3 regions of the Kosakonia cowanii JCM 10956 genome follow, and region 1 is predicted to be linked to each of the others. Evidence: riboswitches for the same ligand, from Rfam matches in the RefSeq annotation. Region 1 holds a riboswitch; each other region holds the start of a gene.
The links. Region 1 has a riboswitch for thiamine pyrophosphate ahead of thiB (thiamine ABC transporter substrate binding subunit). Riboswitches for the same ligand answer to the same signal wherever they lie in the genome.

Region 2: linked by a shared signal. The riboswitch ahead of thiM (hydroxyethylthiazole kinase) and the one ahead of thiB (thiamine ABC transporter substrate binding subunit) in region 1 are both predicted to bind thiamine pyrophosphate.
Region 3: linked by a shared signal. The riboswitch ahead of thiC (phosphomethylpyrimidine synthase ThiC) and the one ahead of thiB (thiamine ABC transporter substrate binding subunit) in region 1 are both predicted to bind thiamine pyrophosphate.

The regions. Positions count from the first base shown of each region.
Region 1 covers NZ_CP019445.1:419,773-424,052, forward strand. The annotation lists gene BWI95_RS01945 (sugar efflux transporter) at 1-121, opposite strand, end outside; gene sgrR (HTH-type transcriptional regulator SgrR) at 368-2,023, shown strand; TPP riboswitch at 2,060-2,160, shown strand; gene thiB (thiamine ABC transporter substrate binding subunit) at 2,190-3,173, shown strand; gene thiP (thiamine/thiamine pyrophosphate ABC transporter permease ThiP) at 3,149-4,280, shown strand, end outside.
Region 2 covers NZ_CP019445.1:4,280,723-4,285,002, forward strand. The annotation lists gene thiD (bifunctional hydroxymethylpyrimidine kinase/phosphomethylpyrimidine kinase) at 1-759, opposite strand, end outside; gene thiM (hydroxyethylthiazole kinase) at 759-1,541, opposite strand; TPP riboswitch at 1,577-1,673, opposite strand; gene BWI95_RS23420 (hypothetical protein) at 1,955-2,395, shown strand; gene BWI95_RS23425 (hypothetical protein) at 2,446-2,814, opposite strand; one part of gene BWI95_RS20325 (IS3 family transposase) at 3,141-4,003, opposite strand; one part of gene BWI95_RS20325 (IS3 family transposase) at 4,003-4,261, opposite strand.
Region 3 covers NZ_CP019445.1:147,162-151,441, reverse strand. The annotation lists gene thiE (thiamine phosphate synthase) at 1-144, opposite strand, end outside; gene thiC (phosphomethylpyrimidine synthase ThiC) at 144-2,036, opposite strand; TPP riboswitch at 2,120-2,256, opposite strand; gene BWI95_RS00690 (Rsd/AlgQ family anti-sigma factor) at 2,311-2,814, opposite strand; gene nudC (NAD(+) diphosphatase) at 2,894-3,667, shown strand; gene hemE (uroporphyrinogen decarboxylase) at 3,707-4,280, shown strand, end outside.

The DNA.
Region 1 (4,280 bases):
TGAGAAACAGGCTCAGCGTCGGGGCCTGTACCGCACCGGCGACGCCCATCATAAAGGCGACGATCATAAACGCGATGTAGACGCCATTCATGCGGCGTCCCATCGTCATCAACCAAAGCATGGCATTTCCTTGTTGAAAGCGGAAAACAGCGACGCAAGCTTAAACGAAAAAAGCCAGCAAAAACATTTTGCTGGCGGGTGCATTCGCACTTAATACTCAGTCACACATGATTCGGGCGAGTCAGTTTTTCCACACGCGTCGTCATTCCCCACTTCGCTATGCGCCTCCTCGCTTTCATCGCAGAGAAGTATCGGCTTAATATAGGGATAAATAAATTGCTGAGTTTTTGCCGGGAGTTCCTCTTTTATGTCCTCTGGTCGCCTGCAACAACAGTTCATCCGTCTGTGGCAATGCTGCGATGGAAAATCTCAGGAAACTACGCTCAACGAGCTGGCGGAGCTGCTTAACTGCTCCCGCCGCCATATGCGCACCCTGCTCAACACCATGCAGACGCGCGGCTGGCTCACCTGGGAAGCGGAAGCCGGGCGCGGTAAACGCTCGCGCCTCACCTTCCTCTACACCGGCCTGGCGTTACAGCAGCAGCGGGCGGAAGATCTGCTTGAACAGGATCGCATCGATCAACTGGTGCAGCTGGTGGGCGATAAAGCCGCCGTGCGCCAGATGCTGGTGTCGCATCTGGGCCGCAGTTTTCGCCAGGGGCGGCATATCCTGCGCGTGCTCTACTACCGCCCGCTGCGCAATCTGCTGCCCGGCTCGCCGTTGCGCCGCTCCGAAACCCATATGGCGCGGCAAATCTTCAGTACCCTGACGCGCATAAATGAGGAAAACGGGGAACTGGAAGCCGATATTGCTCACCACTGGAAAGCGATCTCTCCCCTGCACTGGCGCTTCTACTTACGCCCCGGCATCCACTTTCACCACGGCCGCGAGCTGGAGATGGCGGATGTTATCGCCTCCCTGCGGCGTGCCAGCGCCCTGCCGCTCTACTCCCATATCCGCGATATCGTTTCCCCCACGCCGTGGACGCTCGACATTCACCTCTCGCAGCCCGATAGCTGGCTGCCGTGGCTGATGGGCCACGTACCGGCGATGATCCTGCCGCAGGAGTGGGAGACGCTGACGAACTTTGCCAGCCAACCGATTGGCACCGGCCCTTACGCAGTGATGCGCAATACCCGCAACCAGCTAAAGATCCACGCCTTTGAGGATTACTTCGGTTTTCGTGCGCTGATTGATGAAGTGAATGTCTGGGTGCTGCCGGATGTTGGGGATGAGACCACCTGCGGCCTGACGCTTGAAGGGCCAACCGAGGGCGAAAAAGCGGTGGAGAGCCGTCTCGAAGAGGGCTGCTACTATCTGCTGTTTGACGCGCGATCCAGTCGCGGCGCGAACCCGGCGGTGCGCGAATGGGTAAGCCGGATCCTTTCGCCAACCAATCTGCTGTGGCACGCCAGCGAACAGAATCAGCGCTACTGGTTTCCCGCCTATGGATTACTGCCGCGCTGGCACCACGCGCGCCCCGGCAGCGGTGAAAAGCCCGCCGGGCTGGAGACGCTGACGCTCACCTTCTACCGCGAGCATAACGAGCACCAGGCGATTGCCCACACCATGAGTACGCTGCTGGCAGAACATGGCGTTAAGTTACTGATTCAGGAGGTCGATTACGATGAGTGGCATCGCGGGGAAACAGAGAGCGATATCTGGCTTAACAGCGCCAACTTTACGCTGCCGCTCGACTTCTCGGTCTTCGCTAACCTCTATGAAGTACCGTTGCTGCAACACTGCATCCCGCGCGACTGGCAGGCGGACGCCGCGCGCTGGCGCGCCGGGGAGATGAACCTGGCGATGTGGTCACAGCAGTTGCTGGCGAGTAAAGCGATTGTGCCGCTGATCCACCACTGGCTTCGCATTCAGGGGCAGCGCACCATGCGCGGGCTGCGCATGAATACCCTCGGCTGGTTTGACTTTAAATCGGCCTGGTTTGCGCCGCCGGATCCGTAATGCTTTCAGATTGTTTACCAAATCATTACAATAGCGCCGTTCTCAACGGGGTGCTGCGCTTCACGCGCGTGCTGAGAAAATACCCGTCGAACCTGATCCGGATAACGCCGGCGAAGGGATTTGAGGCTCTCTCAAAATCCTTTGCCACCCATTTATGAGGTGCAAAGTGTTAAAAAAATCGTTGTCACTGCTGCTGCTGATTGCCGCGCCAGTTTTCGCTAAACCCGTCCTGACCGTCTACACCTACGACTCCTTCGCCGCCGAATGGGGGCCAGGCCCTGCGGTAAAAAAAGCCTTTGAAGCCGACTGCAACTGCGAGCTGAAGTTCGTGGCGCTGGAAGATGGCGTCTCGCTGCTCAACCGTCTGCGGATGGAGGGCAAAAAGAGCAAAGCTGACGTCGTGCTCGGTCTTGATAACAACCTGCTGGAAGCCGCGACCCAGACAAAACTCTTCGCCAAAAGCGGCGTGCCGGATGACGCGGTGAAGGTGCCGGGCGGCTGGAGCAATGAGACCTTTGTGCCGTTCGATTACGGCTGGTTCGCTTTTGTCTATGACAAAACCAAACTGAAAAACCCGCCGAAGAGCCTGAAAGAGCTGGTCGAAAGCGATCAGAAGTGGCGCGTGATTTATGAAGATCCGCGCACCAGCACGCCAGGGCTCGGCCTGCTGCTGTGGATGCAGAAAGTCTATGGCGATAAAGCCCCCGAAGCCTGGCAAAAGCTGGCGGGCAAAACCGTTACCGTCACCAAAGGGTGGAGCGAAGCCTACGGCCTCTTTCTGAAAGGTGAGAGCGATCTGGTGCTGAGCTACACCACCTCGCCTGCCTACCACATCATCGAAGAGAAGAAAGAGAACTACGCGGCGGCGAACTTCAGCGAAGGCCACTATTTGCAGGTTGAAGTCGCGGCGCGTACCGCCGCCAGCAAGCAGCCGGAGCTGGCGGAAAAATTCCTCAAATTTATGGTTTCACCCGCCTTCCAGAGTGCCATCCCAACGGGCAACTGGATGTACCCGGTGAGCAACGTCACGCTGCCCGCCGGGTTTGACCAGCTTGAGAAACCACAAACCTCGCTGCAATTCTCGCCGCAAGAGGTAGCAGCCCAGCGCGCAGCATGGATAGCCTCGTGGCAACGCGCAGTCAGCCGCTAATTCCCGGCTGGCTGCTTCCTGGCCTCACCGCCGCCACGCTGATGGTCGTGGTCGCGGTGGCGGCCTTTTTCGCGCTGTGGCAAAACGCACCTGTCGAAGGGCTCTCCGACTTGTTGTCGGACAGCTACCTGTGGCACGTGGTGCGATTCTCCTTCTGGCAGGCTTTTCTCTCCGCCCTGCTCTCCGTGGTGCCCGCCATTTTTCTTGCCCGTGCGCTCTACCGCCGTCGTTTTCCCGGCCGCCAGTTGCTGCTGCGCTTATGCGCGATGACGCTGATCCTGCCGGTGCTGGTGGCGGTGTTCGGTATTCTCAGCGTCTATGGTCGCCAGGGGTGGCTCGCCGCGCTCTGCCAGACGCTTGGCCTTGAGTGGACCTTTTCGCCCTACGGTTTGCAGGGCATTCTGCTGGCGCACCTCTTTTTTAACCTGCCGATGGCCTCGCGCCTGCTGCTACAGGCGCTGGAGCAGATCCCCGGTGAGCAGCGCCAGCTGGCAGCCCAGCTCGGGATGCGCGGCTGGGCCTTCTTCCGCTTTGTCGAGTGGCCCTGGCTGCGCCGCCAGATCCCGCCAGTGGCAGCGCTGATCTTTATGCTCTGCTTCGCCAGTTTCGCCACCGTGCTGTCGCTGGGCGGCGGCCCGCAGGCAACCACCATTGAGCTTGCCATCTACCAGGCGCTCAGCTTTGATTTTGATCCCGCCCGCGCGGCGATACTGGCGATAATCCAGATGATCTGCTGCCTCGGGCTGGTGCTGTTAAGCCAGCGGATGAGTAGAGCCTTCGCCGTTGGCAGCCATCATATTCAGGGCTGGCGCGACCCGGAAACGCGCTGGTTTAGCCGCATCACCGATACGCTGTTAATTGTGCTGGCACTGCTGCTGATGCTGCCACCGCTGCTGGCGGTGATCGTTGACGGGCTTAATGTCAGTTTGCTGAAGGTGGTGGCAGAGCCGGTGCTGTGGCAGGCGGTGTGGACGTCGCTGCGTATCGCGCTGGTCGCCGGGCTGCTCTGCGTGGTGCTGACCATGATGCTGCTGTGGAGCAGCCGCGAACTGCGCGCGCGCCACCGCACTGCGGCCGGGCAGGCGCTCGAACTGAGCGGCATGCTGA
Region 2 (4,280 bases), 790 kb from region 1:
TCCCACTTCAAGCGTATCGGCCTGTGCCAGCGCAGCGGTAAGCCACTTTTTCGCCTCTGCAACCGTTTCAGCCCAGCCCGGGTGGCGCGGTCGCAGGGCCGCCAGCGCCGCCGAGAGCGTGCAGCCTGTACCGTGGGTGTTTTTTGTTGCAATGCGCACGGTGGTAAAGCGCTGTGCGCCATCGCGAGTAAAGAGCCAGTCGGGGCTTTCGGCGTCGTCCAGATGACCACCCTTCATCAATACCGCCTCACAACCGAGCGCTAACAGAGCTTCGCCCTGCTCATGCATCTCGCGCTCGCTGCGCGCATGGGGCGCATCTAACAGCGCCGCCGCTTCCGGCAGATTGGGCGTGATAAGGGAAACCTGCGGCAGTAAATGCTGGCGCAGGGAGGCGACCGCCGCAGGCGATAACAGTGGATCGCCGCTTTTCGCCAGCATTACCGTATCCAGCACCACATTGCGCACCTGGTAATGGCGCAGACGCTCTGCCACCGCTTCGACAATGTCGGTTTCCGCCAGCATGCCGATTTTAGTGGTGTCGATGCGCACATCGCTCAGCACCGAGTCCATCTGGGCAGCAACGAAATCAGGCTCGATTCGGTATACCGACTGCACGCCGCGGGTGTTTTGCGCCACCAGCGCGGTGATCACCGAACAGCCATAAGCCCCCAGCGCCGAAAAGGTTTTCAAATCCGCCTGGATCCCCGCGCCACCGCTCGGGTCGGTGCCGGCAATGGTTAAGGCATTAATCCGTTTCATTACTCCCCCTTCCCGTTTGCCGCCAGCGCATCAAGAAAAGCGGGGACGAAACTGCCAGGGCCAGCGCTCTGTTTCACCGCGCGGCTGCCCGCCTGCTTCATTATCCGGCAGGCTGACGCAATATTGAGCCGTCGCTCGCCGGGCAAGGCGCAACAGGCAGCCACCACCGCCGAGAGCGCGCAGCCGGTGCCGACCACTCGCGTCATCAGCGGATCGCCGCCGCTGATGCTGAGGGTTTGTACACCATCGGTGATGTAATCAATCTCCCCAGTGACTGCGACCACCGCGCCGGTCTGTTGAGCCAGCTGCTGCGCCGCGGGCAGCGCCGCCAGCGCGCTATCGGTGGTGTCGACGCCGCGCCCGCCGCCTGGCATACCGGCCAGGGCGAGGATTTCAGAAGCGTTGCCGCGGATGGCGGCCGGTCGAAGAGAGAGGAGTTGTTGGCAGAAACCGGAGCGAAAGGCGAGTGCGCCAACGGCAACCGGGTCGAGCGTCCAGGGGGTTTGCGCGCGGTTAGCGCTCTCAATTGCGGCGTGCATTGCTTCAGCGCGTTCGCGCGTCAGCGTGCCGACATTAATAAGTAAGGCATCAGCAATGGCGCTGAACTGCTGCGCCTCTTCACGATCGATTACCATCGCCGGTGAGGCGCCGAGCGAGAGCAGGACGTTGGCGGTAAAGGTTTGCACGACGTCATTCGTCATACAGTGAACAAGGGGAGAGAGTGTACGGAGTTGCTGTAACGCGTGTGCAGAGTGCACAGGATCAAGCAGGTCAGGTTGCATCTATTTTGCTCCTGCCCGGCGTGAAGAAGGGATGCCGGGCAGGCATCTGACTTCCCTACGCTGGCATTATCCAGATCAGGTGGTACGGGTATTTCTCAGCCTTCACGCAGAAGGGCACCCCGAGTCAAATCAATTACAAAACAATCATTTGCACAAAAACAAGTTGTAAGTTTTTAGTGTAGCCGGGTGTATGGATGAGGCGCAAGAATTTTCGATTTATCACAATGTTTATCACAGCAGTTATCACACCTCGAATAGCTTAATCACGTAATAAATACTTGCATCATCTACCCGCTGTAAGGCCAGCTTAACCCCTATCTGCCGATTGGTGAAAATTAGAGGTTTTGTAATGTGGCGTTTTCAATAAGAGAGCGTTAGCATCATCCAAAGAATCAAAGCAATGGTAATGATGAATGCAAGAGTTATTCAAAGATGTAACCGTATCAATGGTTGTTTCATGGTGGGGAGCCATAGTTTCTACAGGGCTAGCAGTCATTAAAGTAATGGAAACGTGGCGTGATCGGACAAGAATAGATCTAGGATGGAGTTTTACAACAAGTGCAAATGTTGGTCACGAGATCCGAATACGTAACCTCTCGCCAAGACCAGTAGTGTTAATTCATTGGGAGATTTATTATGCCTCTCGTTTTTGCCGTATGTTAGACAGAAAACCTATTGAAACAAGAGAATTTGATGCACCAGATTCAACACTACCGCCCTTTACAACTCATACACTAACCTTCATTGATGAAAATTATTTCCACATTAATTACAAAAAGATGAAGTCAAAAGCTATCTATATAAATATTCATTTTGCAGGTAGGGATGTTATCCGTCGAAAAATCCCCTCATAACTTACGAGATAATGAAGGAATGAAGTCCCACTTTTTCAGTGGGGTTTAATTTAAATCCAATTATGACGGCGGCGATTAGCATATAGAGAGTTTTCAGTGTCTGTAACAAAATTACAGTATTTAGGACAATAGACCTTATTGGAAGGGTTAATAATATCCTTATCAATTTGGTAACGAAAATTAGTGAGCCATTCAGAATAACCTTCTAGCTTCTTGATATCCGCATAAAAGTTTTCGTATGAATGCCACCTTTCGCAGACTGTACAGCCACGATAAGTGGGAAAGCGTTCTAGATGTTTTTCATCGTAGCATCTTCTAAGCATTTCCTTCCAAGTGCGATACTCCCTAACCATTTGTCCATCTATTTGAGAAGATAAATTATCACCTTTAATACCTACTCCATAAACTGTAGGCTTCATAGGATCTTTAACAGCACAAATTTTAATAACGCTAGATTGTACTTTTTTGACATATCCAGTAGCTAAAAATTCAATAGTTATATTACGAGCATTGATAACATCAATGATTTTATATTTCCCGTAATTTTTACTATCGTAAATATCACCAACTTTAAAACCTACTAATTTTTAAACCTCGCCATCTTTTACTTTACCCTTAATGAGATTATTAAACCTGACTGATTTACTATTACCGTCATCTAAGAACTCGATAACTACATCATGATAGGAATTGATTTGAGTAATCTTGAGTCTACTGACCTGCCCCCCAAGATTAGATACAACCTTCAGTTAGTAATGTCGGTTGGTTTTTCTTCATATTTCCTGTTTCGCCAGTCCGTTGCGAATTCAGCTGGTGTCTGGTGATCCAGCGATGAATGGGGACGGCACTCGTTATAATCCTGCCGCCAGTCATTAATCGTTTTCCGGGCATGAAGAATATCGCTGAACCAGTGTTTATTCAGACACTCATCGCGAAAGCGTCCGTTAAAACTTTCAATAAATCCGTTCTGCGTTGGCTTACCCGGCTGGATAAGCCGTAGTTCCACGCCATGCTCAAAGGCCCATTGATCGAGCGCGCGGCAGGTAAATTCCAGGCCCTGATCGGTTCTTATTGTTGTCGGATAGCCCCGAAATAGCGCGATGGTGTCCAGAATGCGCGTGATCTGAACGCCGGCAATACCGAAAGCTGCGATGATCATCAGACACTCCTTCGTGACATCATCCACACAGGTCAGGCACTTGATCCTGCGACCGTTGGTCAGTGCGTCCATAACGAAATCCATCGACCATGTAAGGTTCGGCGCATCCGGGCGCAGAAGCGGAAACCGTTCGGTCGCCAGCCCTTTACGGCGTCGTCTGCGTTTTACACTCAGTCCATTAAGGTGGTAAATACGGTATACCCGCTTGTGATTGACGTGAAGGCCCTCCCTGCGCAGCAACTGCCAGATGCGCCGGTAACCAAAACGTCTGCGTTCAAGCGCCAGTTCAGTAATACGCCCTGATAAATGTGCATCAGCAGCCGGACGCTGAGCATCATAACGGCAGGTCGACAGGGGCAAACCTGTAAGCCTGCAGGCACGACGTTGCGACAGACCGGTCGCATCACACATCAACACCATGGCTTCCCGCTTCTGGTCTGTCGTCAGTACTTTCGCCCCAGAGTCACCTGAAGCGCCTCCTTATCCAGCATGGCTTCGGCAAGCAGCTTCCTGAGCCTGGCGTTCTCTTCCTCAAGCGACTTCAGGCGCTTAACCTCGGGCACCTCCATACTGCCATACTTCTTACGCCAAGCGTAAAAGGTGGCGTCGGAAATGGCGTGCTTGCGGCAGAGCTCACGGGCAGAAACCCCGGCTTCAGCCTCGCGGAGGATACTGATGATCTGTTCGTCGGAAAAACGCTTCTTCATGGGGATGTCCTTATGTGGC
Region 3 (4,280 bases), 270 kb from region 1:
CACCTCTTCGTCGCGCTTATCTTTGATACGCAGTTGCAGGGTGCGCACACCTGCATCCAGCAGGCGGGCGATCCACTCCACGCTATCGACCACCGGATAGAGCCCGAGGCGAAAGGGCACCGGCGGGAAATCAGGCTGGTACATTACGCCTCCTCCTGTTTCAGGTAGATCTCCCCGCCGCGGGCGCGGAAGTCGCTGGCTTTATCCGCCATGCCCGCGTCGATGCTCTGCGCGGCGGCGTAGTCACGTACCTCCTGCGAAATCTTCATCGAGCAGAATTTCGGCCCGCACATCGAGCAGAAGTGCGCCACTTTGCCCGACTCCTGCGGCAGGGTTTCATCGTGATAGGCGCGGGCGGTGAAGGGGTCGAGGGCGAGGTTAAACTGATCTTCCCAGCGGAACTCAAATCGCGCTTTAGACATGGCGTTATCGCGGATCTGCGCGCCAGGGTGGCCTTTGGCCAGATCCGCAGCGTGGGCGGCGATTTTGTAGGTAATCAGCCCCTGTTTGACATCCTCTTTGTTCGGCAAGCCGAGGTGCTCTTTCGGCGTGACATAGCAGAGCATCGCGCAGCCAAACCAGCCAATCATTGCCGCGCCGATGCCAGAGGTGAAGTGGTCATAGCCCGGCGCGATATCGGTGGTGAGCGGCCCAAGAGTGTAGAAGGGCGCTTCGTGGCAGCTCTCCAGCTCTTCGGTCATATTGCGGCGGATCATCTGCATCGGCACATGGCCAGGGCCTTCAATCATCACCTGCACGTCATACTCCCAGGCGATTTTGGTCAGTTCACCCAGCGTATGCAGCTCGGCGAATTGCGCTTCGTCATTGGCGTCCTGAATCGATCCCGGGCGCAGGCCGTCTCCCAAAGAGAGAGAGACGTCGTAGGCGGCGCAAATCTCGCAGATCTCGCGGAAGTGGGTGTAGAGGAAGTTCTCCTGATGGTGCGAAAGGCACCACTTCGCCATGATTGAGCCGCCGCGCGAGACAATGCCCGTCAGGCGCTGCGCGGTCATCGGCACATAGCGCAGCAGCACACCGGCATGGATGGTGAAGTAGTCGACTCCCTGTTCCGCCTGCTCCAGCAGGGTGTCGCGGAACACTGACCAATTGAGATCTTCAGCGATCCCATTAACCTTTTCGAGCGCCTGGTAGATCGGAACCGTGCCGATCGGCACCGGGCTGTTACGCAGGATCCACTCGCGGGTTTCATGAATATAGCGACCGGTAGAGAGATCCATCACCGTATCCGCGCCCCAGCGGGTTGACCACACCAGCTTCTCCACTTCTTCTTCAATTGATGAGGTGACGGCTGAGTTGCCGATATTGGCGTTCACTTTCACCAGGAAGTTGCGGCCAATGATCATCGGCTCTGATTCTGGATGGTTGATGTTGGCGGGAATAATGGCCCGGCCCGCCGCCACTTCAGCGCGGACAAACTCCGGCGTAATGTTCTCCGGCAGCCGCGCGCCAAACCCTTCGCCCGGATGCTGGCGACGCAGCACTTCACTGCGAATGCGCTCACGCCCCATGTTTTCGCGCAGGGCGATAAATTCCATTTCGGGGGTAATGATGCCCAAACGGGCATAGTGCAGCTGCGTCACGCATTTATCTGCTTTGGCGCGACGCGGCGTCAGCAGGCCGCTAAAACGCAGCGCATCAAGGCCGTCATCCGCCAGGCGCTGGTTGGTATAGGCCGAGCTGCGATGGTCCAGCTCTTCGCTGTCATCGCGGGCGGCGATCCACGCTGCGCGCAGCTTAGCCAGCCCCTGCTGCACATCAATGGCAATCGCCGGATCGCCGTACGGACCGGAGGTGTCATACACCGGCACCGCCTCGTTCTCTTCATACTGCGGGGCGGTTTTGGCACCGCCGACGAGCGTCGGGCTGAGCTGGATTTCACGCATTGGCACGCGAATATCGGGCTGTGAGCCAGTGAGGTAGATGCGGCGGGAGTTGGGGAAAGCGGTGCCTTCCAGCGTATCGATAAAGTGTTGCGCCTGGGCGCGTTGTTCACGGCGTGAAGTAGTAGTAGACATAGCTCATTCCAGTGTCAAAGGAGATGGCTTGTCAGACGACGGATGGAGTAATAGCAGCAAACCGCCCGTGAGGGTGGAGTGGTGGATGGATTACTCTTGTTCCCTTCGCAGGTATTAGCCTGATCAGGTTCCGCGGATCCCGAATTAACGGTCTCAGCCTTTTTACACCTCAGCTTTCAGAAAGCGTGGGTGTAAAAGAGTGGCACTCCGACAAGAAAAACCCCCGCCCGAAGCGGGGGACTGTTTTTTAAACTACGCGTTATTGGTTAAGAACTCAAGCCGGGCGCGCCATCCCGGTTTCATCATTGGCGCTTTCGCTGAGGTGGTTATCAAACGCCAGCGTGATCAGCTGATCTTCCAGCGTAAAACGCGCCGCCAGCGCTTCACCGATGTCTGAGAGAGCCTGCTGGAACTCCATGCAGTTGTCATCATCGATGGACTGTTCGAGGCTGGAATCATAATGTTTCATGATTTCAACGGTATTGGCTTCGAGCTGCGGGTAGAGCTGAGTCGCCGCTAAAAGTGGGCTGGCGCCTTCCATTTCATTGATGATGCGTTCATAAATAGTGAAATGACCGGCGGAAAGGTATTCAACCAGGTTATGGCAAAAATCATCCAGCGCTTTTTCGTTAAGCTGCATGTACGACCCTTTGCCCGGCTTGATTCCCACCAGATTGTAATAGGAGATAAGCAACTGCTTACGTTCGTTGAGCCAGAAATCGATAAGCTTGTTACTTCCCCCCAGTCGTTCTGTCAGGCTTTCTAACTGGTTCAGCATAAATGACTCCGCAAAATGTAAGATTAAAAATGATGTAATAATAATGTTAATAACATGCCAGTGAAGCTAAGGTCGCGCAATGGTACAAACTCTTGAAGCTCATCACCGTGGCTGGTGGATAGTCAGCCATGAACAAAAATTATGGTTGCCCGCTGGAGAATTACCACATGGAGAGGCAGGAAATTTCGATCTTGTGGGTCAACCCGCGCAAATTATCGGCGAATGGCAGGGAGAGAGCGTCTGGCTTGTTCGCCAGCAGCGCTCCAACGAGATGGGATCGGTACGTTTACTGATCGATCAGGATACCGTGCTGTTCCAGTTAGCCGGGCGCGGCGTGCAGCTGGCCGAGTTTTACCGATCGCATCAGTTTTGCGGCTACTGTGGGCACACCATGCACCCCAGCAAAACCGAGTGGGCGATGCTCTGCGACCAATGCCGGGAACGCTACTATCCACAAATTGCCCCCTGCATTATTGTCGCTATTCGCCGCGATGATAGCCTGCTACTTGCCCAGCATACGCGTCATCGTAATGGTGTGTATACCGTGCTGGCCGGATTTGTTGAGGTCGGCGAGACGCTGGAGCAGGCGGTAGCACGCGAGGTGATGGAGGAGAGCGGGATTAAAATCAAGAACCTGCGTTATGTCACCTCCCAGCCGTGGCCCTTCCCGCAATCATTAATGACTGCGTTTATGGCCGAGTACGAGAGCGGTGAGATCGTCATTGATACCAAAGAGCTGATCGATGCTGGCTGGTATCGCTATGACGACCTGCCGCTGCTCCCACCGCCGGGTACCGTCGCGCGCCGCCTGATCGAGGATACCGTGGCGATGTGTCGGGCAGAGAGCGAATAAGGTGTATATACTGGCGGCCTGACGCTTGAGGAACTGACAATGACCGAACTGAAAAACGATCGTTACCTGCGCGCGCTTCAGCGCCAGCCAGTAGATATGACGCCGGTATGGATGATGCGCCAGGCAGGCCGCTATTTGCCGGAATATAAGGCGACCCGTGCGCAAGCCGGCGACTTTATGTCGCTGTGCCGCAATGCGGAGCTGGCCTGTGAAGTGACGATGCAGCCCCTGCGCCGCTACAAGCTGGATGCGGCGATCCTCTTCTCTGACATCCTGACGGTGCCAGACGCGATGGGGCTGGGGCTCTATTTCGAAGCCGGTGAAGGACCGCGTTTTAGCCATCCCATCACCTGTAAAGCGGATGTGGACAAGCTGCCGGTGCCGGACCCGGAAGATGAGCTGGGTTACGTGATGAACGCCGTGCGCACTATCCGCCGTGAGCTGAAAGGCGAAGTGCCGCTGATTGGTTTCTCCGGCAGCCCGTGGACGCTGGCGACCTATATGATTGAAGGCGGCAGCAGCAAAGCGTTCACTAAAATCAAAAAGATGATGTACGCCGAGCCGCTGGTGCTGCATGCACTGCTGGATAAGCTGGCGCAGAGCGTCACCTCCT